3 regions of the Bradyrhizobium sp. UFLA05-153 genome follow, and region 3 is predicted to be linked to each of the others. Evidence: predicted binding sites of a transcription regulator. Region 3 holds the regulator's gene; each other region holds the start of a gene.
The links. Region 3 encodes PhoB, which activates phosphate uptake and scavenging genes when phosphate is short. Its sites were predicted from a motif close to TGTCATNNANCTGTCAT; they were not measured.
Positions count from the first base shown of each region.

Region 1: the regulator PhoB is predicted to act here: its motif matches at 5,654-5,670, upstream of Q2941_RS06700 (glycerophosphodiester phosphodiesterase).
Region 2: the regulator PhoB is predicted to act here: its motif matches at 5,976-5,992, upstream of Q2941_RS24135 (YdcH family protein).

Region 1 covers NZ_JBBIAM010000007.1:23,789-31,781, forward strand. The annotation lists gene Q2941_RS06665 (threonine synthase) at 1-532, shown strand, start outside; gene Q2941_RS06670 (hypothetical protein) at 571-1,290, opposite strand; gene Q2941_RS06675 (ABC transporter ATP-binding protein) at 1,567-2,490, shown strand; gene Q2941_RS06680 (ABC transporter permease) at 2,487-3,248, shown strand; gene Q2941_RS06685 (hypothetical protein) at 3,350-3,673, opposite strand; gene Q2941_RS06690 (L,D-transpeptidase) at 3,966-4,763, shown strand; gene Q2941_RS06695 (YcxB family protein) at 4,949-5,551, shown strand; gene Q2941_RS06700 (glycerophosphodiester phosphodiesterase) at 5,689-6,612, shown strand; gene Q2941_RS06705 (spermidine synthase) at 6,759-7,993, opposite strand, start outside.
Region 2 covers NZ_JBBIAM010000042.1:17,602-25,594, reverse strand. The annotation lists gene Q2941_RS24180 (tetratricopeptide repeat protein) at 58-723, opposite strand; gene rpsU (30S ribosomal protein S21) at 851-1,153, opposite strand; gene aqpZ (aquaporin Z) at 1,417-2,139, shown strand; gene Q2941_RS24165 (5-(carboxyamino)imidazole ribonucleotide synthase) at 2,307-3,413, opposite strand; gene purE (5-(carboxyamino)imidazole ribonucleotide mutase) at 3,410-3,898, opposite strand; gene Q2941_RS24155 (GGDEF domain-containing protein) at 4,041-4,751, shown strand; gene Q2941_RS24150 (hypothetical protein) at 4,946-5,197, opposite strand; gene Q2941_RS24145 (hypothetical protein) at 5,221-5,436, opposite strand; gene Q2941_RS24140 (YdcH family protein) at 5,542-5,748, opposite strand; gene Q2941_RS24135 (YdcH family protein) at 6,079-6,264, shown strand; gene Q2941_RS24130 (NAD(P)/FAD-dependent oxidoreductase) at 6,523-7,626, opposite strand; gene Q2941_RS24125 (sensor domain-containing protein) at 7,850-7,993, shown strand, end outside.
Region 3 covers NZ_JBBIAM010000072.1:26,510-34,502, forward strand. The annotation lists gene Q2941_RS32640 (aspartate aminotransferase family protein) at 1-12, opposite strand, end outside; gene Q2941_RS32645 (GcrA family cell cycle regulator) at 470-982, shown strand; gene phoB (phosphate regulon transcriptional regulator PhoB) at 1,065-1,772, opposite strand; gene phoU (phosphate signaling complex protein PhoU) at 1,787-2,503, opposite strand; gene pstB (phosphate ABC transporter ATP-binding protein PstB) at 2,515-3,333, opposite strand; gene pstA (phosphate ABC transporter permease PstA) at 3,330-4,175, opposite strand; gene pstC (phosphate ABC transporter permease subunit PstC) at 4,180-5,169, opposite strand; gene pstS (phosphate ABC transporter substrate-binding protein PstS) at 5,340-6,350, opposite strand; gene Q2941_RS32680 (ATP-binding protein) at 6,493-7,791, opposite strand; gene Q2941_RS32685 (putative bifunctional lysylphosphatidylglycerol flippase/synthetase) at 7,826-7,993, opposite strand, start outside.

The DNA.
Region 1 (7,993 bases), on a different contig from region 3:
GAAATCCCTCGCTTACGAGATGTGGGAGGATTTCGGCTATTCGGCCCCCGACAACGTCGTCGTTCCCGTCGGTGCCGGCAGCAGCCTGCTCGGCTGCTATCTCGGCTTCAAGGAGCTGCTTGCGGCGGGGCAGATTGCGCGGATGCCAAAACTGTTCGCCTCGCAGCCGCTGAACTGCTCGCCACTCGATGCGAGCTTCACGGCAGGCGTCGATACGCCGGTCTCGCGCGAAGTCCGCAAGACCATCGCCGAGGGCACCGCGATCAAGAGCCCGCTGCGACTGCGTCAGATGGTGGCCGCACTGAAGGAAACGGGCGGCGGCACGGTGGCCGTCGCCGAAGAGGGCATCGTCGCGGGGCTGAAGAAGCTCGCGGCCACGGGCCTGTTTCCCGAGCCGACATCGGCAAGCGCCGCCGCTGCACTCGACGAGCTTGCCCGGCGCGGCGCCATTCGCCCGAATGAGCGCACCGTCGTCGTCATCACGGGAACGGGGATCAAGGCGGCGTCGCTCATCACCGAGATCCTCGGCTAACGCCGAGGCAGCGGGACGAGACGTCCCGCGGGGCTCGCCTAGTTCCGAGCTGGCGCCGTTGCCGCGGCCGAGCGGGCGACCGGCCTCGCCGCACGCGGCTCGGCCTGCGGGGCCGCGGGCGCGCGCGAGCGCATCACCACCGCATCGATCTCGGCGATCACGCGCCGCTGGATCAACTCGTTCTTGTCGATCGTGATGTGGCCGGCGCCGGAGCCGCGCACGTCGACATTGTCGAGCTTGCCGCGCAAGCCATCCGCTGCGCGCACCGGCTCGCCGGGGCCGTCGCCGATATAGAGGTTGATGTAGCGCTCGGCGCCGGTCGAGAGCTTGGTCTTGAACACGGAGTCGAGGCCGATCGCGAGCTTCACGGGCACGCCGAGGTGATTGAGCTTGGCGATCATGTCGGGCAGCGCGGTCGCACCCGAGGAATGCCCGACCAGGACGATGGTCTTCAGCCGGCCGGCCTTGTAGGCGGCCGCCGCCTCATCCGCGAGCGAGGACCAGGAGACGAAGTTCGCAACCGTCACCGGGATGCCCTGCGCCTCGAGCCGCGAGCCGATGGTGTCGAGCCCGAGCGAGAAGATGTTGAGCACACCGCGCAGCAGATAAACATGCGTGGTCGCGGCCGCCTGGCTCGGCGCGGCCTTGGCGCTGGTCGGGCTCATGGCAACAGCTGACAGAAGCAGCAGGCACGTCGCCCACACGCGGATGGTGGACAACTGGCTGGCGCCGGCTGCGTAACGGCCGTTCGGTCTCATCGATCTCTTCCCCGGGAACAATACGCTTCGCAATTTGCCGGAATCGTAGCCATGGCCCGCTCGCAGACGCAACAAAGAGCCGCGTGACTGACAATCTTAGCAGCGGCCCGTGACTGTTGCGCAACAGTTACCCGAAACCGGCCACTGAAGGGGCTGTTTTGAGACCATTTTTCTCCGGGGAATTGCGACCGGGCAACGGCGTTCCTATTTCAGGGCTCCGCTGACCTGCCCGCCAGGGGCGGGTTCCAGCCTCCCCTCCCCAGCCCTCCGGCCATCATGTCCTCCATCATCTCCGTCGCCAACCTGTCGAAGACCTATGGGTCCGGCTTCAAGGCGCTGAAAAACGTCAATCTCGACATCAAGCGCGGCGAGATCTTTGCGCTGCTCGGCCCCAACGGCGCCGGCAAGACCACGCTGATCTCGATCATCTGCGGCATCGCCAATCCGAGCGAAGGCAAGGTCATGGTCGGCGGCGAGAACATCGTCACCTCCTGGCGCAAGGCGCGCTCGCTGATCGGGCTGGTGCCGCAGGAGCTGCACACCGACGCCTTCGAGAGTGTGTGGGCAACGGTGAGCTTTTCCCGCGGCCTGTTCGGCAAGCCGAAGAACCCCGCCCATATCGAGAAGGTGCTGAAGGACCTCTCGCTCTGGGACAAGAAGGACAACAAGATCATCACGCTCTCCGGCGGCATGAAGCGCCGCGTGATGATAGCCAAGGCGTTGTCGCACGAGCCGCAGATCCTGTTCCTGGACGAGCCCACCGCCGGCGTCGACGTCGAATTGCGCAAGGGCATGTGGGAGGTGGTGCGCGGCCTTCAGCAATCCGGCGTCACCATCATCCTCACGACCCACTACATCGAGGAAGCCGAGGAGATGGCCGACCGCATCGGCGTCATCAACAAGGGCGAGATCGTGCTGGTCGAGGACAAGGCCACCTTGATGCAGAAGCTCGGCAAGAAGCGGCTGACGCTGCACCTTGCGAGCAAGCTCGATACGCTGCCGGAGAGCCTTGCCCACTACAAGCTCGACCTCTGCGACAATGGCGCGACGCTGGTCTACGACTACGACACCAAGGGCGAGCGCACCGGCATCACCAGCCTGCTCGGCGACCTCCGCAGCGCCGGCGTCCGCTTCTCCGACCTCGACACGACGCAATCGTCGCTCGAGGACATCTTCGTCGACCTCGTGAGGACGTCATGAATTTGCACGCCGTTCGTGCCATCTATCTGTTCGAAATGGCGCGCACCTGGCGCACGCTGCTGCAAAGCATCGTCTCGCCGGTGGTCTCGACCTCGCTGTACTTCGTGGTGTTCGGCGCCGCGATCGGATCGCGCATCGACCATGTCGAGGGCGTGAGCTACGGCACGTTCATCGTGCCGGGTCTCGTGATGCTGTCGGTCTTGACCCAGAGCATCACCAACGCCTCCTTCGGCATCTACTTCCCGAAATTCGTCGGCACGATCTACGAAATCCTGTCCGCGCCGATTTCCTATTTCGAGATCGTGCTCGGCTATGTCGGGGCGGCCGCGACCAAGTCGATCATCCTCGGCCTGATCATTCTCGCCACCGCCGGGCTGTTTGTGCCGCTGCACATCCATCATCCGATCTGGATGCTGACCTTCCTGGTACTGACCGCGGTGACCTTCAGCCTGTTCGGCTTCATCATCGGCATCTGGGCCGACGGCTTCGAGAAGCTTCAGATGATTCCGATGCTGGTGGTAACGCCTCTCACCTTCCTCGGCGGCAGCTTCTATTCCGTGAACATGCTGCCGTCGGGCTGGCGCACGGTCGCGCTGCTCAACCCGGTGGTCTATCTGATCTCCGGCTTCCGCTGGAGTTTTTACGAGATCGCCGATGTCAGCGTCGTCTTGAGCATCGGCATGACTGCCGCCTTCCTGGTGATCTGCCTCGTCATGATCGGCTGGATTTTCCGAACCGGCTATCGGCTGAAGAATTGACCCTTGCCGTCATTTCGGGGCGTGCGAAGCACGAACCCGGAATCTCGAACCACAACCTCCGGATTGCGGGCTCGCGCGCTCCGGAATGACGACCTGAGCCGTCACCTGTAACAATGGAAGTGGTGGTACCCGTCATAGTAGCCGCGGCAGCGATGGCGCCAGCCGTGATGAGGAATGCCGAACACGCCCTCGACCGCGCCCACGGCGCCGCCAACACCGGCCCCGACCGCGCCTCCGACCACGCCGCCGACGGGCCCGGCGACGCGGTTGCCTTCATAGGCACCTTCCTGGGCGCCGCGCACGATGCCCTGAGTGTGTCCGGGCCGCGGCAGCGCCACGAGCGCAAGCAGGAGGCTCGCGGCAAAAAGCAGGCGGAAAGGCACACTGGCCGGCAACGCGGCCGCGGTTAAGCGAGCTTTGTTCATCTCAATATCCCAGCGGATGGACCGGCGAGTTGGCCGGTGAAGGCAGGCAGTCTGAAACGCCGCTGCGGCCAAATGGTTGCGCAGCCGTGACGAATTGGCGACGCGTCGCGCTCGCGAAAATGTCAGCACCGCACGCGCGGATTCGTGATGAAGCAGCCTTGCTTACGCCCGGCGCCAAGTTAACGATGGCCAAGACGGGCCACTGGAACCGAAACCTGATTGCGGGCATAGTACACGCCGGGGGACGGACAGCCGCGGCACTTGCGCGAACAGGCCGGAGGCCGGAAGTAAAATGCGTACTTTATTTGTTACAATCGTCTCATTGATGCTTTTCAGCGCGGGCACCGCGCAAGCCAAGGTCGACATTACCATCGACAAGGACAATCAGCGGATGACCGTCGCGGTCGACGGCGTCGCGCGCTATCACTGGCCGGTCTCGACCGGCATCCCCTCCCGCGAGACGCCGAACGGCAGCTTCCGTGCCTTCCGCATGGAAGAGGATCACTACTCCAAGGAGTTCGACGACGCGCCGATGCCTCATTCGATCTTCTTCACCAAGATCGGGCATGCGATCCACGGCACCGACTCGGTCGGCCGGCTCGGCACGCCGGCGTCCCATGGCTGCGTGCGGCTGTCGCGCGAGAACGCCTCGACGCTCTACGCTCTGGTCCAGGAGCAGGGCGTGCTCAACACCACGGTGACGCTGACCGGTTCGGCGCAGGTGGCCTTGATGCGCAATCCGCGCGGCCGCGGCACCAGCGCGGTGGCGCGCGCGGCGCAGCCATACGGTGACCAGTACAGCGCGGCCGGCGAGCCTGTCGACCTGACACCGCAGATGCAGCCCGGCCGCCGCGCGATGCCGCAGGACGACGGCTACATCTATCCGGCCGACGGCACCGACACCGGCGCGCGCTATCCGGCGCCGCGCAGCTCGCGCCAGGTCTATGACGCACAGGTCTATCAGCCGCAGGTCTATCAGCAGCAGCGGCAGTACCAGACTTACGATCCGAGCTACGGCCAGCAGGGCTATTATCAGCAGCAGCCCCGCCAGTACTATCAGCCGCGCACCTACTACAATTACCAGAACTGACGGCTGAGGATCGCCGGCGCTATCTGAACGCGGCAGTGCCGCTTTCAATCGCCTTGCACCCTGCGTCGACGAAGGCGCAGGCAACCGGCTCGTGCGGCAACTACCATCAGAATTAGTGCCTCATGCCGTGAACCCGAGAGGAGTTGCCGGCGTCATACGGTGGCTACCGCAAGAAGCCTGCGGAGATGAACGGCAATCTGGCGATGAGCGACCCTGCCCCCGATCGTATCACACTGAAATTCAACATGACCGCCGACGACTACGCCCGCCACGCGGCGGTCATAGGGCGGCGCAACAGGAGCTGGTTGGGAGTCACAGCTTGGGCTGCAGCCGGGTTCGGCGCAATCCCCGTCGCATTGCTATTCCGACTGCAGGCTGCTGGCCGTCAGCTCGACACCGAAGCGATCGAGATGATCGGATCTTACAGCCTTTACGCCTTCACACTTGGCATGCTCGCCGCCATCATCGGGAGCTCCGTCGCGCACCGCATCTTCAGAAGACGATATTTCGAAGCGATGGCGACCCCCAGGGAATTCAGCACGCTCGAACTCGACCTGACCGGGCTTACCGTGACGGCCACGGGGGCCCAGTACAGATACGAATGGACCCGGATCCGTCAGTGCACCCGCGAGAGGAGCCTTCTTCTGATGTGGATCACGCCCCGCTCGGCAGTGGCGATCCCGGACCGAAGCTTTGGCGACGCCGCCGCCTACGACGCCGCCTTTGCGTTCGTCCGCGCGCGCCTGCGCGACGCCAATGCGACGAACGCGCAAGCCCAGGGGGCATGATCGCCCTTGAAATGACCGGAGGCACACGGATAGAGCTAGAATGGCCAGCAAACGCGAACCACGCCATGAGCCCTGCCATTCCATCCCCTGTTGTCGCGATCCTGTCAGCTTTCTGTTGTCTCATTGCCGGAGAGGTCATGGCCTTCGATCTCGAAGCGCATCGCGGCGGGCGCGCGCTGCTGCCGGAAAACACCCTGCCCGCCTTTGCCAACGCGCTGTCGATGGGCGTCGACACGCTGGAGCTCGACGTCGGCATCACCGCAGACGGTGAGGTCGTCGTGTCGCATGAGCGCGGCCTCAATCCGGATCTCGCGCGCGACGCCGCGGGCGGCTATGTCGCCACGCCCGGCACGCCGTTCGTCAAACTGCGGCTCGACGAGGTCAGGACGTATGACGTCGGCCAGATCCGCCCCGACAGCGCCTATGCCAAGCAGTTTCCCGAGCAGCGCGCGGTACCGGGAACGCGCATTCCCACGCTGAAGGAGTTGTTCGCGCTGGTCGAAAAATCCGGCAACACGCGCGTGCGCTTCAACATCGAGACCAAGATCGATCCGAACCATCCGGGCGAGTCGCTCGATCCGCAAGCTTTCGCCGCGCGGCTCCTCGGCGTCATCGACGCTGCGGTGTTTTCGGGCCGCGTCATGATCCAGTCCTTCGACTGGCGGACGCTGCTTCTGGTCCAAAAGCAGGCGCCGCAAATTCCGACGGTCTACCTGACGCTGCAGCAGGGCAAAGCGCCGACCATCGCGCTCGACGCGGCGACCAACTGGACGGCCGGCTTCAATCCGGCCGATCACGGCGGCTCGCTGCCGCGCACGATCAAGGCGGCCGGCGGCGCGGTCTGGTCACCCTATTTCGGCGACGTCAACGCCGCGCTGGTCACGGAAGCCCACGAGCTCGGCCTGCGCGTCGTGGTCTGGACCGTCAACAAGGCGGACGACATGGCGCGGATGATCGAGATCGGCGTCGACGGCATCATCTCCGATCGCCCCGACCTGTTGCGGCAGGTCGCCGGCGATAAAGGCATCGCGCTGCCCGCGGGCACGCCGGTCAGTCCGTGAATCGCAAATGATCTCGTGCCCCGGACGCGGCGCAGCGCGTAGCGGTGCGCTGCAGAGCCGGGGCCTATATGGGTCCCGGCTCTGCGTCGCGTCATTTCATGCCGCGCCGCGTCCGGGACACGAGATGTTCTACTCTCCCAACAGCGTTACTCCCCATCCCGCAGGCGCCGATACAGCGCGCCGATGATGTTGGAGTAGTCGTCGGTCCACACCCGCACCTTGTCGTCGGCCTCGATCTCCTCCCATTGCTTGGAGGAGGCGAGCTTGCCGACATCGGCTTCCTCGCGCGCAGAGACCACGACGTCGGTCGAGAAGATGTAGTCGGCGTCGCGCCCGGAATCCTCGTTGTAGACCCAGCTCTTGAGATCGTTGGCATCGGCAATGCCGACTACGACCGGCTCGAGGTCGAGATGGCGGTTGGAGACGTGCATCACGACCGCGCCATGCGGGGCGAGCTTGTCCTTGTAGATCTTCATCGCTTCTTCGGTCGCAAGGTGGATCGGGATCGCGTCCGAGGAGTAGGCGTCGACGATGATGAGGTCGTAGAGACCGTCGGGCTCCTTGGCGAAGGTCAGGCGCGCATCGCCGATCACTGGCTTCAGGCCCGGCGCGCAGCTCGAGATGTAGCGGAAATATTTGGGATCGCTTGCTGTATCGACCATGGTCTGGTCGATCTCGAAGAACTTCCAGCTTTCACCGGGTTCGGCGGCGCAGACGAGCGTGCCGGAGCCGACGCCGATGGCGGCAACCTTGAGCGGCGCGCCCTTGCGCTCGCGTATGGCGGTGATGGCCTGACCGATGCCGCCGTCCTTGTGGTAGTAGGTGATCGGCTCGGGCCGCCCCTCGACCGGCGTGCCGTCATTGTTGAGGAAGCGCTCGGCGCCGTGGATCGTGGTGCCGTGCATCAGCACGTGGAAGTAGCCGCCAGGCGTCACCACGATCTTGTGCACGCCGAAGAAGCTGCGAATGGTGACGACACGACCCTCGTCCGCCGGATAGACGCGGGTCAGCGCCAGCGCGAGCACGATCGTTGCAAAGATCTTCCAGCGGTTGGCATTGAGCGCGAGCGCCAGAAGCGCTGCGAGCAGGCCGACGCCACCGGCGATCCAGACGCGGTGATCCTCGAACCAGGTCGTGACCTGCTCTGGGATTTGGCCGGTTGAATAGGATGGCGCCACCAGCGCGATCGCGAGCGCGGCGAGCACGAGCCAGTACCACTTCATGACCGGGGCAAGCCGCTCGCCCGCCGATGGCCGGCATAGCGCGGCAAGTGCGATCAGGATCGGATATTCGGCGATCCAGGAGAAAGTGAAGGGCGCGACGAGGCCTGCGAACAGGCCGCCGACCATGCCGCCGAACGACAGCGCGACATAGAAGCCGG
Region 2 (7,993 bases), on a different contig from region 3:
TCACCCCGCCGGGGAGAGGTGACCCCGGCAGCCGACTGCATTTAATCTCATCGCGCTTCAGCCACCGACGCGGGCCAGACCGCTGCGCGCGGCATCGTCGCGTGGACGTAGCGCGACCGCCTTGGTGTAGGACGCCGCCGCCTTGGCCTTGTCGCCGAGGCGCTCATAGGCGAGCCCCCGCGTGGTCCAGACTTGAGCATTATGCGGATCGGCCTCGGAGGCCTCGTCGAGGTCGGCTGCGGCTTCCTTGACCTTGCCCACCGCGAGATAGCTGATGGCGCGGCCGAGCAGCGGCTCCGGCTTCTGCGGATTGAGCCCGCTCGCTGCGCTGAAATCCGCGATCGCGAACTCGTGCTCGTTGCTCGCCTGATAGATCAGGGCGCGGCCATAGAGCGCGTGCGCATTGTAGGGATCGAGCGCGACCGCGCGGTTGAACTCCTCGAGCGCCGCCGCCGTCTCTCCCGATTTCGCAAGCGCCTGGCCCTTTGCCGTATGGCTCTGGGCCTCAGCGACATTGCCGGCGCTGACCGCGCTTTCGGCGGGCGCAGCAGCAGGCGCGGTAGCAGATTTGGGCGCGTCCTGGGGCTTGTCCTTCTCCGGCATCAGCGATCCCAGGTCGAACGAGCAGCCGGACAGTGCGAGCGCGATCAGTGAAAGTGTGACGGAGCGCCGCCACGGTCGGCACGACCGTGCCGGGCTGTGCTCGGGGAGAGGGGAGTCCATCTACGGGTTCGCTCGCGCTGGTGCCGCATCGGTAGTGCCCCGTCCCAGAAAAGGCACCGCTCACAAAACAATAACGCGGGCCCGGGGCCCGCGTCATCGAAAACTCAGTCTTGCAAGAACAGCAAAATCAGCGCGGTCCGCGCGGACCTGCGCCCGGGCCGCCACGGCCGCCAGCGCCACGCTCGCCACCGGGGCCAGCGCCGAACACCGGCTTCGGCTTCATCGGCAGCAGCCCTTCACGCTGCAGCTTCTTGCGGGCCAGCTTGCGCGCGCGGCGCACGGCTTCGGCCTTTTCGCGAGCCTTCTTCTCGGAGGGCTTTTCGTAGTGACCGCGGAGCTTCATCTCGCGGAAAATACCCTCGCGCTGCATCTTCTTCTTCAGCGCCTTGAGGGCTTGATCGACATTGTTATCGCGAACGAGAACCTGCACGCGGCATCCTCTTCAGTGGATCGGATTTGAATTCTGGTAAGTCAAAGGGGATGGCAGAAAGCACAAGCCCTTAACCTTGAGCGCGCGGATGTAACAGACAAAACCTGAGATGTCCATCGTCCAAGCGGCCTTTCGGGCCAAGATAAGCCATTAAATAGGGCAAAAATGCCCCCGTGTGGCCCTGATTTGGGTGATTTGGCGCCAATGACGGGGCCGTTCCCGGAGCTTTGATCCGGAGAACTCGGAAATCAGGGGAGACGTCCATGGAAATGAAGAAATATGCGGCCGAGGCCATCGGTACCTTTTGGCTCACATTCGCAGGGTGCGGGAGCGCGGTGATCGCAGCCGGCTTTCCGCAGGTCGGCATCGGCCTGGTCGGCGTGTCCCTGGCGTTCGGCCTGAGCGTCGTCACCATGGCCTACGCGATCGGCCATATCTCGGGCTGCCACCTCAACCCGGCCGTCACGGTCGGTCTTGCCGCGGGCGGCCGGTTCCCGACCGGACAGATCCTGCCCTATATCGTCGCGCAGGTCATCGGCGCGATTGTCGCGGCAACGCTGCTCTATGTGATTGCCAGCGGCGCCCCGGGCTTCGACGTCACCAAGGGCTTTGCGTCGAACGGCTATGGTGCGCATTCGCCCGGCCAGTACGGAATGGTGGTGTGCTTCATCACCGAAGTGGTGATGACCATGATGTTCCTGTTCATCATCATGGGCGCCACGCATGGAAGGGCGCCTGCGGGCTTCGCGCCGCTCGCGATCGGGCTTGCGCTGGTGATGATCCATCTCGTCAGCATTCCCGTCACCAACACGTCGGTGAACCCGGCGCGCAGCACCGGGCCCGCCTTGTTCGTCGGCGGCTGGGCGCTGGCGCAACTGTGGCTGTTCTGGCTTGCGCCGCTGATCGGCGGCGCACTCGGCGGCGTGATCTATCGCTGGCTCAGCGAAGAGCCGGCCGGCGTCGTCGCCGGTGTGAAGACCGCGTGATCGTCGGAGCATGATCCGGACCCGGAGGGCCGCGTTAGCACAAAGTGTGAAGCGGTTTTTCCTCGCGACAAACGCGGAACGCGTTTGCGCGGAGATCATGCTCAAATAAAGATCTAAAGTGCGACGATGATCGCGCTTTAGGGGGATCGCGCAGCGCCGCGGTCCCCTTACTTGCCGCGGGCGGGCGCGACCTCGGTGACGTGGCCCATCTTGCGGCCCGGCTTGGGTGTGCCCTTCCCGTAGAGGTGTACGGTGGCTCCGGGGACCGTGAGCCACTCTGTGTAGCGGTTGATCTCGTCGCCGATCAGGTTGGTCATGGTGACGACCTCGCCGTACCGCACGGGCTTGCCGAGCGGCCAGCCGGCGATGGCGCGGATATGCTGCTCGAACTGCGAGACGGACGCGCCGTCGAGCGTCCAGTGCCCGGAATTATGCACGCGCGGCGCAATCTCATTCACCAGCACCTTCGGTCCCGTGCCGTTGGCGAGCACGAACATCTCGACTGCCAGCACGCCGACATAATCGAGCGCGTCGGCGATCTTGCCGGCGACGTTGCGCGCCTCCTCGGCAAGAGCATCCGGAATCGCGGCCGGCGCGCGCGAGATCTTGAGGATGTGATCGCGGTGCTCGTTCTCGGTGACGTCGAAACACTCGACCTGGCCTTCGGCCGAGCGCGCGGCGATCACGGAAATCTCGCGCTCGAACGGCACGAAGGCTTCGAGGATCGCCGACTTGGTGCTGAGGCCGGTCCACACTTTCGCGATGTCGTCGCCCTCGCGGATGATGGCCTGGCCCTTGCCGTCATAGCCGAAGCGGCGCGTCTTCAGCACGGCCGGAAGCCCGATCCTGACGATTGCCTCGCGCAACGATGCGACCGAGGTGACGTCGGCATAGGCAGCGGTGCCGATCCCGAGCCGGGTGATGAATTCCTTCTCGGCCAGCCGGTCCTGGGTGGTCTCGAGGATCTTGCGGTTGGGCAGCACGGGGCGGCGCGCGTCCAGCACCAGCGCGGCCGCGGCCGGCACGTTCTCGAACTCGTAGGTGATGACGTCGACGTCGTTCGCGAACAGCTCGAGCGCCTCGACGTCGGCATATTCCGCGCAGGTCGCGTTGAGCACGACGTCGAAGGCCGGTGAGTCCGGGTCGGGCGAAAACACCTGGCAGCGCAAGCCGAGCCGCGCCGCGGCCATCGCAAGCATCCGTCCCAATTGTCCGCCGCCGAGGATTCCGATGGTGTCGCCGGGCTTCAGCTTCACCCGTTTGGTGCCAGTCACGCCTTGTCCTCCGGGCGCTCGCCCACGGCGTCGGTCTGCGCTTTGCGCCAGGCGACAAGGCGGTCTGAGAGGGCCGGATCGGATAGGGCCAGCACGGCCGCGGCCAGCAGCGCAGCGTTGATCGCGCCCGCCTTGCCGATGGCGAGCGTGCCGACCGGGATGCCGGCGGGCATCTGCACGATCGAGTGGAGCGAATCGACGCCCCTCAGCGCCTTGGATTCGACGGGGACGCCGAACACCGGCAGTTCCGTCAGCGCCGCCGTCATGCCGGGCAGATGCGCAGCACCGCCGGCGCCGGCGATGATGACCTTGAAGCCTTCGGCCTTGGCGCCCTTGGCAAAGGTGAACAACCGGTCCGGGGTGCGGTGGGCCGAGACGATGCGGCTTTCGCAGGCGACGCCGAGCGCCGTGAGCGTATCGGCGGCATGCCGCATCGTGTCCCAATCCGACTGGCTTCCCATGATGATGGCGATCGGCGCGGTCATGACGTCAATTGTGCTCGGGAATGCAGAAACATAGGCCAGATTATCGGTTCCGGCCGGCGGCTCGCAAGGCGGTGGCAAGGAGAAGGGAATGCACTATCCTGTCTTGGTGAATCCCCGCAAGCCTTCATTGAGCAGGACGCCCATGAAGAAACCAAAAAGGGCGATCGCTGCGAAGGCAAAAAAGGGCCGGAAAAGCAGCGGGAGCCGAGCCAAACCCGCGGCCAGGCGCGCGGCCCGGTCGGCGGGCCAGCCCGCTGTGACCACCGGAGAGGCCAAGAACGCCAAGGCGATCATCCGCAACCTGCGCACGAGGCTCGCCCAGGCTCAACGGCGCATCGACGAGCTGGAGGCTGCCGCCGACACGGACTTCCTGCTCGGCATCCCGAACCGGCGCGGCTTCGAGCGCGAGCTGCACCGTGCGATTGCCTACATGACGCGCTACGCCGCCCGTGGCGCGCTGATCGTGCTCGACGTCGACCGCCTGAAGCCCATCAACGACTCCTTCGGTCACGCTGCCGGCGACGAGGTGCTCAAGGCGATCGCCGGCACGCTGACGCGGCAGGTCCGCGCCTCCGACGTGGTCGGCCGCCTCGGCGGCGACGAGTTTGCGCTGCTGTTGTGGAACCTCAGCGAGACCGATGCCAGGGCCAAGGCCGCAGCTTTCGAGCAGGCGATCGACGATTTGTCCTTTGTCTTTCGCGACCAGCGCGTGAATGCGGGTGCCTCCGCCGGCGTCGCGCTGCTAGGATCTCACGCCGAGGCAGGCCGCGCCCTGGAGGAAGCCGATGCGGCCATGTATGTGCGCAAGGCCCAGCGGCGGCATGAGCCGCGGATCAGATTGATCAGTAGTTAGGGGTTGAATCGATTGGGCCGCAGGCTCGCTCAACTCTCCCGCTTGCGGGGGAGGTCGAGCGAAGCGCCGGGTGGGGGCTCTCTCTACGTTGGGAGTATCGATTGCGGAGACACCCCCACCCCAGCCCTCCCCCGCAAGCGGGAGAGGGAGCGCACCTTTTGTGTGGCAGCGATCGAACGTAAAGCGATTGCGCTTCAAAGCGCGCTGAGGTCTTCCGGCACGTTGCCGAACTTGCGCAGCAGCTTGGCGTCGCCGAACTCGCCAGTCATGGGATCGCCGCTGCGGCTGAACGCGATCGCGCCGATATGGCCGGCGCCGTGCGCCAGGATCTCGGCGCGCCGCAGCGCGGCGGCCGAGGTCTGACATTCCTCCGCGGCGCCCGCGACCGGCGATCCATCTTCGTCGGTGAGGAAAGGCAGTGCGACATAGTAGGTGACATCGGACATGGTCGGCTCCGAGTGCTCGTTGGCTACGCGGCGCTGGAGGTGCTCCGCATCTTGTTGCGCGACGTCTCGGGAATGCAGCCGGCCGAAATTGCCGCCTGCAATTCCTCGAGCTCCGCTTCCAGATATTCGTTGGCCATGATCAGCGCCTTGATGGTGCTGCGCAGATTGCCGTCACACATCGCGATCGCCTGATCGCAGGCTTGTTCATAATGGCTGTTGTCGAAGGCGGCTGCGGACATGGCATTTCCCCGGAAGCTGGTTGAGGCTCGAATGTTCTTCTTTTGTTCTTTTTGAGTCAAGTGGAATCCGATGCGCGGAAAACGCATCGGGCGCACCGGCTGGGATCAGGCGATGATGTCGGGCGTGATCTGGTCTTCGATGAAGGCGATACGGTCGCGCAACAACAGCTTGCGTTTCTTCAGACGCTGTAACCGCAACAGGTCGGGGGCGGGCGATTGATGCAATGCATCGATCGCCGCATCGAGATCTCGGTGTTCCTGCTGCAACCGGGCGAGCTCGGCTTCGAGTTCGCGCTCGTGTTCATTGGTCATGATGTGCGGTAGCCGGAAAACCCGATGAGGTTGCGAAAGCCTGTGGAAGGCCTGTGGAAAGTATCGTCCTTGCGCGACGTGATCGCAAGCGATCTGGGTCCCCTATCAACGGTCTCTCGCAAAGATATTTCAGTGAATCGCGCCGCCAGCGCGCAGGCGCATTGAAATCATGGATGATTCCTGCGGCGGTTCCTTACTCACTGTTCATTACATATGAATTTTCAAAAATGACAGTGGGACTACGGATACTTATCGACAGAACGAATCGGTGATGTACACTTCTTCGTCCGGATCGAATCCTGAGGTTCAACCCTACCGAGGAGGTTTCGAATGACAATTCAGGCACATCTTGTTGAATTGGAGCGGAAGCACAAACTTCTCGAAAACGAATTGCACGAAGCTCTCGTGCACCTTTCAACAGACGACCTGCAAATTGTTGAGTTGAAGCGCCGGAAGTTGATGGTCAAGGACCAGATCGAGCGGTTGAGGCACGGCGCCGACGACACGCTCCACTAGCAACCCCCGTACACAAGTAGGCCTGGTCTCGCACCCCTTCACGCAGGGATGAGAGCTGTTGCGCTCATCCCTGCGTCGAGGTGCGAAGCCTCGTGCGATTAGTTTCGTGCGATGCTTAAAGCGCGATGAGATGAATCGTCATCGCGCTTCAGGTTGTTGTTTGAGCATGATCTCCGCGCAAACGCCTTCCGCGTTTGTCGCGAGGGAAAACCGCTTCGCACTTTGCGCTAACGCGGCCCTCCGGATCTGGATCATGCGCTAGATGTTTGCGAGCTCGGCGACGTGGTCGGCGATCGCGAGCGATGACGTCAGGCCGGGCGACTCGATCCCGAAGAGATTGATCACGCCATCCACGCCGTGATCGCGCGGGCCCTGCATCAGGAAATCCTGCGTGGCCACCGCCGGCGGGACGATCTTCGGCCGTATGCCCGAATAGCTCGGCATCAACGCGCCATCAGGCAGGTCCGGCCAGTATTTGCGGATTGCCGGATAGAATCGCTCCGCGCGTGCGGGGTCGACGGCATAGTCGATCGTTTCGATCCACTCCACGTCGGGACCGAAGCGCGCCTGGCCTGCCATGTCCAGCGTCAGGTGCACGCCGAGTCCGCCGGGCTCGGGCACGGGATAGATCAGCCGTGAGAACGGCGCCTTGGTGCTGCAGCTGAAATAGTTGCCCTTGGCGAGATAGATCGGCGGAATCCGGTCGAGCGGCATGCCATCGATGTTGCGCGCCACCGTCGTCGCTGAAAGACCTGCCGCGTTGACCAGCAGGCTGCATTGCAGCGTCATCGGCGCCTCGCCGCCGGCATCGATTTCGACGACGCCGCCTGACGCCTTGGCGCGGATCAGCGGCGTGTGAAACGCGAACGCGGCTCCCGCCGCTTCGGCCTCGCCGCGCAGCGAGAGCATGTAGGCGTGGCTGTCGATGATGCCGGTCGAGGGCGAGAGTAACGCGGCATCGCAGGCGAGCGCCGGCTCCAGCGCGCGCGCGGCGTCGCCTGCGAGCATCTGCATATCGAGCACGCCATTGGCCTCGGCATGTGCCTTGATCGATTGCAGCTTCTCGGTCTCTTTCGGATTGGTCGCGACGATCAGCTTGCCGCAATTTTTGTGCGGAATGTTGCGCTCGGCGCAGTAGCGGTAGAGCGCATGCTTGCCGCTGACGCACAGCCGCGCCATCCAGCTCCCGGCCCGGTAGTAGATCCCGGCATGGATCACCTCGCTGTTGCGCGAGGAGGTGACGGTGCCGATGGCCTCCGCCGCTTCCAGCACGATCACCTCGCGCCCGGCCTGGGCGAGCTTTCGGGCGACCGCGAGCCCAACCACGCCCGCTCCGATGACGACGCAGTCAACTCTATCCATGGTGGAACGGCAGGTCCGTGAGTGGCGGGGCCAAGGAGTTCAACAAGGGGCTCAACGAGAGGCTTAAGAAACCGCACCCAAGGCGGCTCTCCATTAAGGAAGAATTTATCATGTCAGGGCAATTGCCGTATCTGGCGCCACATTTTTCTGTCGTGCTGACAGGCGTTTACCCGATCCCAACCCGTGAGACCAGACAATCCGGAGTTGAAATCGCGGGTGGCTGATGGCTGACAAGAACTGGCACGCGAGCGGCACGATTCTGACGTCTGTGCAGGCCCTGGCGTGCCTGGCCTGCACGGTCGCGCCCGCGCGCGCCTTTGCGCTGTCCGACAATTTCGCCCCGCAGAGCTACCTGGGCCGGCTCGAT
Region 3 (7,993 bases):
GCTTTTGGTCATGACGGTCACTTGAATGTTGAGGCTGGCTCACGAGACTGCCTTGCGCAGCGCATCGTTGACCTGCCCGGAAAACGAAACGTGCCGCCTTTTAAGGGCGGCACGTGTCACCATTTTATGCTTGGAAAAACCGCTGTCAATGCCGCCAGAAGGCCCTGCAAGGCGTGCGGCCGTAGTCTTGCGGTGGCATTTTTGAGTTCTTTTAGCGACGGAACATGTGGACGCGGAGCCGCAGACTCTTGCGCGGGAGTCACGCCATATTGTAGCGTTTCCCCTGTCAGATACGACATCTCGTGCAGCAGTTCTGATCCTCTTAGTCCTCATGTACCGGCGTAGCGTTCAGGTGCGTTTTCGCGCCCGGCGAGCCTTAAGGGATTCTGGCGGCACGGGTTTTTCGAGGCTTAGACATCGCCACGCGGCCCCAAGGGATTGGCAGGCGCGCGGCGAGGGGAAGGGTGCAATGACGGTTTTGACCTGGTCCGACGATCGCGTCGAGCAATTGAAAAAGCTCTGGGAAGCCGGGCTTTCGGCCAGCCAGATCGCTGCCGAACTCGGGAATGTGACCCGCAACGCCGTAATCGGCAAGGTGCACCGGCTGGGCCTGTCCGGCCGCGCCAAGAGCCCGTCCTCGGCGGCTCCCCGGCCGCGCAAGGCGCGCCCGGCGCAGCACATGATGCGGGTGAGCCGCCCGATCTCGCGCGGCAACACCGCCCTCGCCCAGGCCTTCGAGGTCGAGGTCGAGCCCGATCCGATCACCTATGACAATGTCGTTCCGATGAGCCAGCGCCTGTCGCTGCTCGAGCTCAACGAGGCGACCTGCCACTGGCCGGTCGGCGATCCCTCGAGCCCGGATTTCTTCTTCTGCGGCGGCAAGTCGCTCTCGGGCCTGCCCTACTGCGCACAGCACTCGCGCGTCGCCTACCAGCCGGCCGCCGACCGCCGCCGCGCACCGGCCAAGCCCGGCACGCGCTGAGTTCAGCCACAAACGACAACGTCCCGGTGCAAGGCCGGGACGCTTGATCGAGAAACGTCAGCACGCCATCCGGCGCGCTTTTTTACGTCTGCTCCGCCTTCGCGAAACGATCATCCAGCGCGTAGCCGGCGCCACGGACGGTGCGGATCGGGTCCTGCTCGCGACCGAGATTGAGCAGCTTGCGCAGGCGGCCGATGTGGACGTCGACGGTGCGCTCGTCGATATAGATGTCGCGGCCCCAGACGCTGTCGAGCAGCTGCTCGCGCGAGAACACCCGGCCGGGATGCTCCAGGAAGAACTCCAGGAGGCGATATTCGGTCGGGCCGAGGTCGATCGGCCGACCGGAGCGCGCCACGCGGCGCTTCTCGCGGTCGAGCTCGATGTCGCCAAAGGCGAGTATGGTCGCGAGCCGCTCGGGGCTTGCACGCCGGAGCAGGCCTTTCACGCGCGCGAGCAATTCGGGCACCGAGAACGGCTTGACGATGTAGTCGTCGGCGCCGGTCGCAAGCCCGCGCACCCGCTCGCTCTCCTCACCGCGCGCGGTGAGCATGATGATCGGCAGCTGCTTGGTCTCGGGCCTGGCGCGAAGCCTGCGGCACAGCTCGATGCCGGACAGTCCCGGCAGCATCCAGTCGAGCACGATCAGGTCGGGAATGTGCTCCTTGAGGCGGGTGTCGGCGTCGTCGCCGCGCATCACCGTCTCGACATCGTAGCCGTCGCCTTCGAGGTTGTAGCGCAACAACTCGGTCAGCGCTTCCTCGTCCTCAACAACCAGAATGCGTGCGCCCATAGCGTCGTCGCTCCTTAAGTGTTCGGCACGGTCGTGGCGAAGGTCGTCATATCGCCCTTCGGCCGCTTGTCCGCGATGGCCTGACCTTCGATCATGTAGAAGACGGTCTCGGCGATGTTGGTCGCATGGTCGCCGATCCGCTCGATGTTCTTGGCGCAGAACATCAAATGGATGCAGAACGAGATGTTGCGCGGATCCTCCATCATGTAGGTGAGGAGCTCGCGGAACAGCGAGGTGCAGATCGCGTCGACCTCCTCGTCGCCCTTCCACACCATCATCGCAGCCGGCAGGTCATGCGCGGCATAGGCGTCCAGCACCGACTTGACCTGCTGCTGCACGAGGTCGGTCATGTGTTCCAGGCCGCGGAACAGCTTCAGCGGATGGAAATCAGTCTCCAGCGCGGCGACGCGCTTGCCCATGTTCTTGGCGAGGTCGCCGATCCGCTCCAGATCGGTCGCAACGCGCATGGCGCCGACGATCTCGCGCAGGTCGACCGCCATCGGCTGCCGGCGTGCGATCGTGAGCACGGCGCGCTCCTCGATCTTCTTCTGGAGCGCGTCGATCTCGGCGTCGGTCGCCACCACGCGCTGGCCGAGCGCGACGTCACGGCGGATCAGCGCATCGACGGAATCGACGATCATGCGCTCGGCAAGGCCGCCCATCTCCGCAACGAGTCGCGTGAGCTCCTGGAGGTCGGTGTCGAAGGCCTTTGCGGTATGTTCAGAAGCCATTTCCTGTCTCCTCAGCCGAAGCGGCCGGTGATGTAGTCCTGGGTGCGCCGGTCGCTGGGCGACGTGAAGATCTTGCTGGTCTCGTCGAACTCGATCAACTCGCCAAGATACATGAAGGCGGTCTTGTCGGAGACGCGCGCCGCCTGCTGCATGTTGTGGGTGACGATCGCGATCGTGTAGTTCTCTGCGAGCTCCTGGATAAGCTCCTCGACCTTGGCGGTCGAGATCGGATCGAGCGCCGAGCAGGGCTCGTCGAACAGGATCACCTCAGGACGCACCGCAACGGTGCGGGCGATACAGAGACGCTGCTGCTGGCCGCCGGAGAGCGACAGGCCGGAGGCGTTGAGCTTGTCCTTGACCTCGTTCCACAGCGCGCCGCCGCGCAGCGCCTTCTCGACCCGGTCGTCCATCTCGGACTTGGAGATCTTCTCATAGAGGCGGATGCCGAAGGCGATGTTCTCGTAGATCGTCATCGGGAACGGCGTCGGCTTCTGGAACACCATGCCGACGCGAGCGCGCAGCAGATTGAGGTCGAGCTTGGTGTCGAGGATGTTGGTCTGGTCGAGCATGAGCTGACCGGTGGCGCGCTGGCCCGGATAGAGATCGTACATCCGGTTGAAGATGCGCAGCAGGGTCGACTTGCCGCAGCCCGACGGACCGATGAACGCCGTAACGCGGTTGGTGCCGAGCGTCAGGTTGATGTTCTTCAGCGCGTGGTGCTCGCCGTAATAGAAATTGAGGTTGCGCACCGTCACCTTGGCCGGAGCCTCAGGCAGCGTCGGCGACGCCTGACGTCCGGTGGAACTTACGGAAACGGACAGATCGCTCATTTTGCAGTCCTCTCGGCGCCAAGAATGCGCGCGCCAATGTTCAGGGCAAGCACGGTCAGGGTGATCAGCAGCGCCCCGCTCCAGGCCAGCTGCTTCCAGTAGGCGTAGGGGCTCTGCACGAAATTGTTGATGGTGACCGGCAGATTCGCCATCGTCTTGTTCAGGCTGAGGCTGAAGAACTGGTTCGACAAGGCGGTGAACAGCAGCGGCGCGGTCTCACCGGCAACGCGGGCGGTCGCGAGCAGCACACCGGTGATGAGGCCGGAGCGCGCCGCGCGGTAGGCGATCCGCTTGATCACCAGCGAGCGCGGCAGGCCGAGCGCGGAGGCCGCTTCGCGCAGCGCGTTCGGCACCAGCAGCAGCATGTCCTCGGTCGTGCGCAGCACCACCGGGATCACGATGACGGCCAGCGCGAGGGAGCCGGCGATCGCGGAGAAGCCGCGCATCGGCACCACCACCGCGCCATAGATGAACAGGCCGATGATGATCGAGGGCGCGCTGAGCAGGATGTCGTTGATGAAGCGGATCACCGAGGTCAGCTTGTCGTTGCGGCCGTACTCGGCGAGATAGGTGCCGGCGAACAGGCCGAGCGGCGCGCCGATGCCGACGCCGATCACGGTCATGATGATCGAACCGATGATGGCATTGCGCAGGCCGCCTTCGGTCGAGCCCGGAGGCGGAGTGTCCGCGACGAAGAGCTGAAGGTTCAGACCGGTGAGGCCGTTGTAGAGCAGCGTGATCAGGATCAGCGCGAGCCAGGTCACACCGAAGGCGGCGGCTGCGATGCAGAGCCCGCGGATCACGATGTCCTTGCGGCGGCGGCGTGCGTAGATCGGGTTCATGGCGTCACTTCCCCGCCTTCTGTTCCAGCCGCAGCAGCATCAGCCGCGCACCGGCCAGCACGAAGAACGTGAGTACGAACAGCAGGAGGCCGAGCAGGATCAGGCCGGACTGGTGCAGGCCGTCGCTTTCGGCGAACTCGGATGCGATCGCCGCTGAGATCGTGGTGCCCGGCGCGAAGATCGAGGAGGAGATACGGAAGGAGTTGCCGATGATGAAGGTCACCGCCATGGTCTCGCCGAGCGCGCGGCCGAGTGCCAGCATGACCCCGCCGATGATGCCGACACGCGTATAGGGGATCACCACGCTGCGCACGACCTCCCAGGTGGTGCAGCCGACGCCATAGGCGGCTTCCTTCAGGACCGGCGGCACGGTCTTGAACACGTCGACCGAGATCGAGGTGATGAAGGGCAGCACCATGATCGCCAGGATCAGCGAGGCGTTGAACAGGCTGAGATAGGACGGCGGGCCGGCGAAGATCGCGCCCAGCACGGGAACGCCGTCGAACAGCTTGATCATGAAGGGCTGGAATGTGTTGGCCAGGAACGGACCCAGCACAAAGAAACCCCACATGCCGTAGATGATCGAGGGAATGCCGGCGAGCAGCTCGACCGCCATGCCGATCGGGCGGCGCAGCCATTGCGGGCAGAGCTCGGTGAGGAAGATCGCAATCCCGAGCCCAACGGGGATGGCGATCAGCATCGCGATGAAGGAGGTAACGAGCGTGCCGTACATCGGCCCGAGTGCGCCGAGCACGGGCGGATCGGCCGAGGGCGCCCAGCGCTGCGTCCACAGGAACGAAAGGCCGTATTCCCTGATCGCCGGGAAGGCGCCGACGATCAGCGACAGGATGATGCCCCCTAAGATCAGGAGCACCGAGATCGCGCTGAGCCGCGTGATCCAGTAGAAGGTCATGTCGCCGAGCTTGAACGCGCTCAAGGCCTTGGCGCGGTCATATGGTCCGGCGTCGTCGACGATATCGCTCTGAACGGCCATCTCTGCCACGCCGATCCCCTGCACCAATTTAGTTGCGCCTGTTGTCGGTCTCGTGCCCCGGATGCGGCGCAGCGCGAAGCGGTGCGACGCTGATCCGGGGCCGAAGTTGTGATGGTCCCGGCTCAGCGGCGCGGCATTTCATGCCGCACCGCGTCCGGGACACAAGCATCTCAGCTCTTGATCTCGGCAGCCCAGGTCTTCTCGATCAGCTGGACGACGCTGTCCGGCATCGGGATGTAGTCGAGCTCCTCGGCCGCCTTGCCGCCGTTCTTGAAGGCCCAGCGGAAGAACTTGATGGCTTCCTGCGAGGCCGCCTTGTCGGTCGCATCCTTGTGCATGAGGATGAAGGTCGCCGCGGTGATCGGCCAGGACTTGTCGCCGGGCTGGTCGGTCAGGATCACGTAATAGCCGGGCGCCTTGGACCAGTCGGCGTTGGACGCGGCCGCCTGGAACGCCTCGACGGTCGGCTGCACCGGCTTGCCGGCCTTGTTGACGAGACCGGTGTAGGTCAGCTTGTTCTGCTTGGCATAGGCGTACTCGACATAGCCGATCGAGTTCTTGGTCTGGCTGATGTTGCCGGACACGCCTTCGTTGCCCTTGGCGCCGACGCCGACCGGCCATTCGACGGCAGTGCCCTCGCCGACCTTGCTCTTCCAGTCCGCGCTGGCCTTGGAGAGATAGTTGGTGAAGTTGAAGGTGGTGCCCGAACCGTCGGAGCGGCGCACGACCGTGATCGCCTCGGAGGGCAGCTTCACGTTCGGATTGAGCTTCTTGATGGCCGGATCATCCCACTTGGTGATCTTGCCGAGATAGACGCTGGCGAGCGTCTCGCCGTCGAACACCAGTTCGCCGGCCTTCACGCCCTCGATGTTGACCACGGGAACGATGGCGCCCATGACCATCGGCCACTGCGCGAGACCGTCCTTGTCGAGTTGCTCTGCCTTGAGCGGAGCGTCGGTCGCGCCGAAGGTCACCGTCTTGGCCTGGATCTGCTTGATGCCGCCGCCGGAGCCGATCGACTGGTAGTTCAGACCGTTGCCGGTCTCCTTCTTGTAGGCGTCAGCCCACTTCGAATAGATCGGGAACGGGAAGGTCGCACCGGCGCCGGTGATATCGGCAGCGAAGGCCGACGTCGATGCGGCCACCAGGCCAGCAGCGACGATAGTTTTGATGAAATTCATGCTGGTCTCCATAGGGGGAGCGAAGCGCCATGCGCGCCCGATCGCGCTCCCGCGCCGCCCCTTTAGGAGCGGTCGGTAGTGCTTTTACGAAGGTTTCGTGACAGTCGGATGACAGGTTTAAGCTACTGAAATAACTTTGATTTCAGCTCGAAGCCGGGGGCTTCGCCTGGGGAAAACAGGCGGTGAAAGTGGCGCCCTGTTTGAGCACGCTTTCGATCAAAAGCCGGCCGCGATGCCGGTTAACAATATGTTTCACCAGCGATAATCCGAGGCCCGTCCCGCCCTGCGAGCGGCTGTCGCCGACGTCAACCCGATAGAAGCGCTCGGTCAGCCGCGGCAGGTGTTCCGGTGCAATCCCGGGCCCGAAGTCGCGCACCATGACGCGGATCTCCGGCGAGCCGTCGGCCGCAGTGACCATGGTGAGCGAGACGATCACCCGCCCGCCCGAGGCGCCGTATTTCAGCGCATTCTCGATCAGGTTCTCGAACAGGCGCAACAGCTCCTCGCGGTCGCCCGCGATCATCACCGCCGTCTCCGGCAGATCGATCTCGACGTCCACCTGCCGCTCGCGCGCCAGCGGTTCGAGCCCGTCGGCGACCTGGCGGATGATCGGCACGACATCGACCAGCGTGTCGGGCCGCACATGCGCCGACAATTCCACCCGCGACAGCGACAGCAGATCGTCGATCAGCCGCGCCATGCGCGTCGCCTGGGTGTGCATGATGCCGAGGAAGCGCTCGCGCGCCTTGGGATCGTCCTTGGCCTGGCCCTGGAGCGTGTCGATGAAGCCGGAGAGCGCGGCCAGCGGCGTGCGCAGCTCGTGGCTGGCATTGGCGACGAAATCGGCGCGCATCTCCTCGACCCGGCGCAGCGGCGTCTGGTCATGGAAGGTCATCAACATGCATTTGTCGGCGCCGCCGAACGTGGTCGGCACCGGGACCGGCGTGATGATCAGCTCCATCCAGCGATCGACCGGAACGTGATCGAGATAATCGGCGCGGCGTGGCTCGGATGTAGCGATCGCCTCGCGCAGCGCAGTGATGATCTCGGGCGAGCGCAACGCGAACTGGGCGAGCTCGTTCTTGCGCAGCGCCGGCGCAAGCTGGGCTGCGGCGGCATTGAGATGGATGACGCGCCCGGCGCGGTCGAGCAGCACGGCCGGGTCCGGCATGCCCGAGACCACCGCGGCTACCGCTGCGCTTTCGACCGGGTTGATGCGGCGGACGTCGTCGCGCGAGGCTGCGGTATCGTGCAGTCGCCAGGGGATCAGCGCCGCGGCCGCGATGCAGAGGAAGACCGCGACCGCCCGCGTCACCGACAATTCCCCGAGCGAGACCACCACCGACAGCGCCAGCGCCGCCGCGATCAGGATGATCGCAGAATGCCGCAGCCGGTCGGACCAGGGCTGGACCGAGGGAGAAGGGTGGGCGTCGATCGCCATCGGGGCAGGCTTCTCCTTAGGAGTTGTCGGCCGGTCAGGCGCTCTTGTCGCTGCGCTCTCTCACATAAGCGGCTTCGCGCGCAGGGCCGGGATCGAGCTTGAGGGCCGCCTGTTGCAGGCGTTTGGATCGGGCGCCGATAATAACCTCTCGAAACGTCAGCAAGATTACAGATATGACAAAGGGCGAAAGATAATAGAGGAC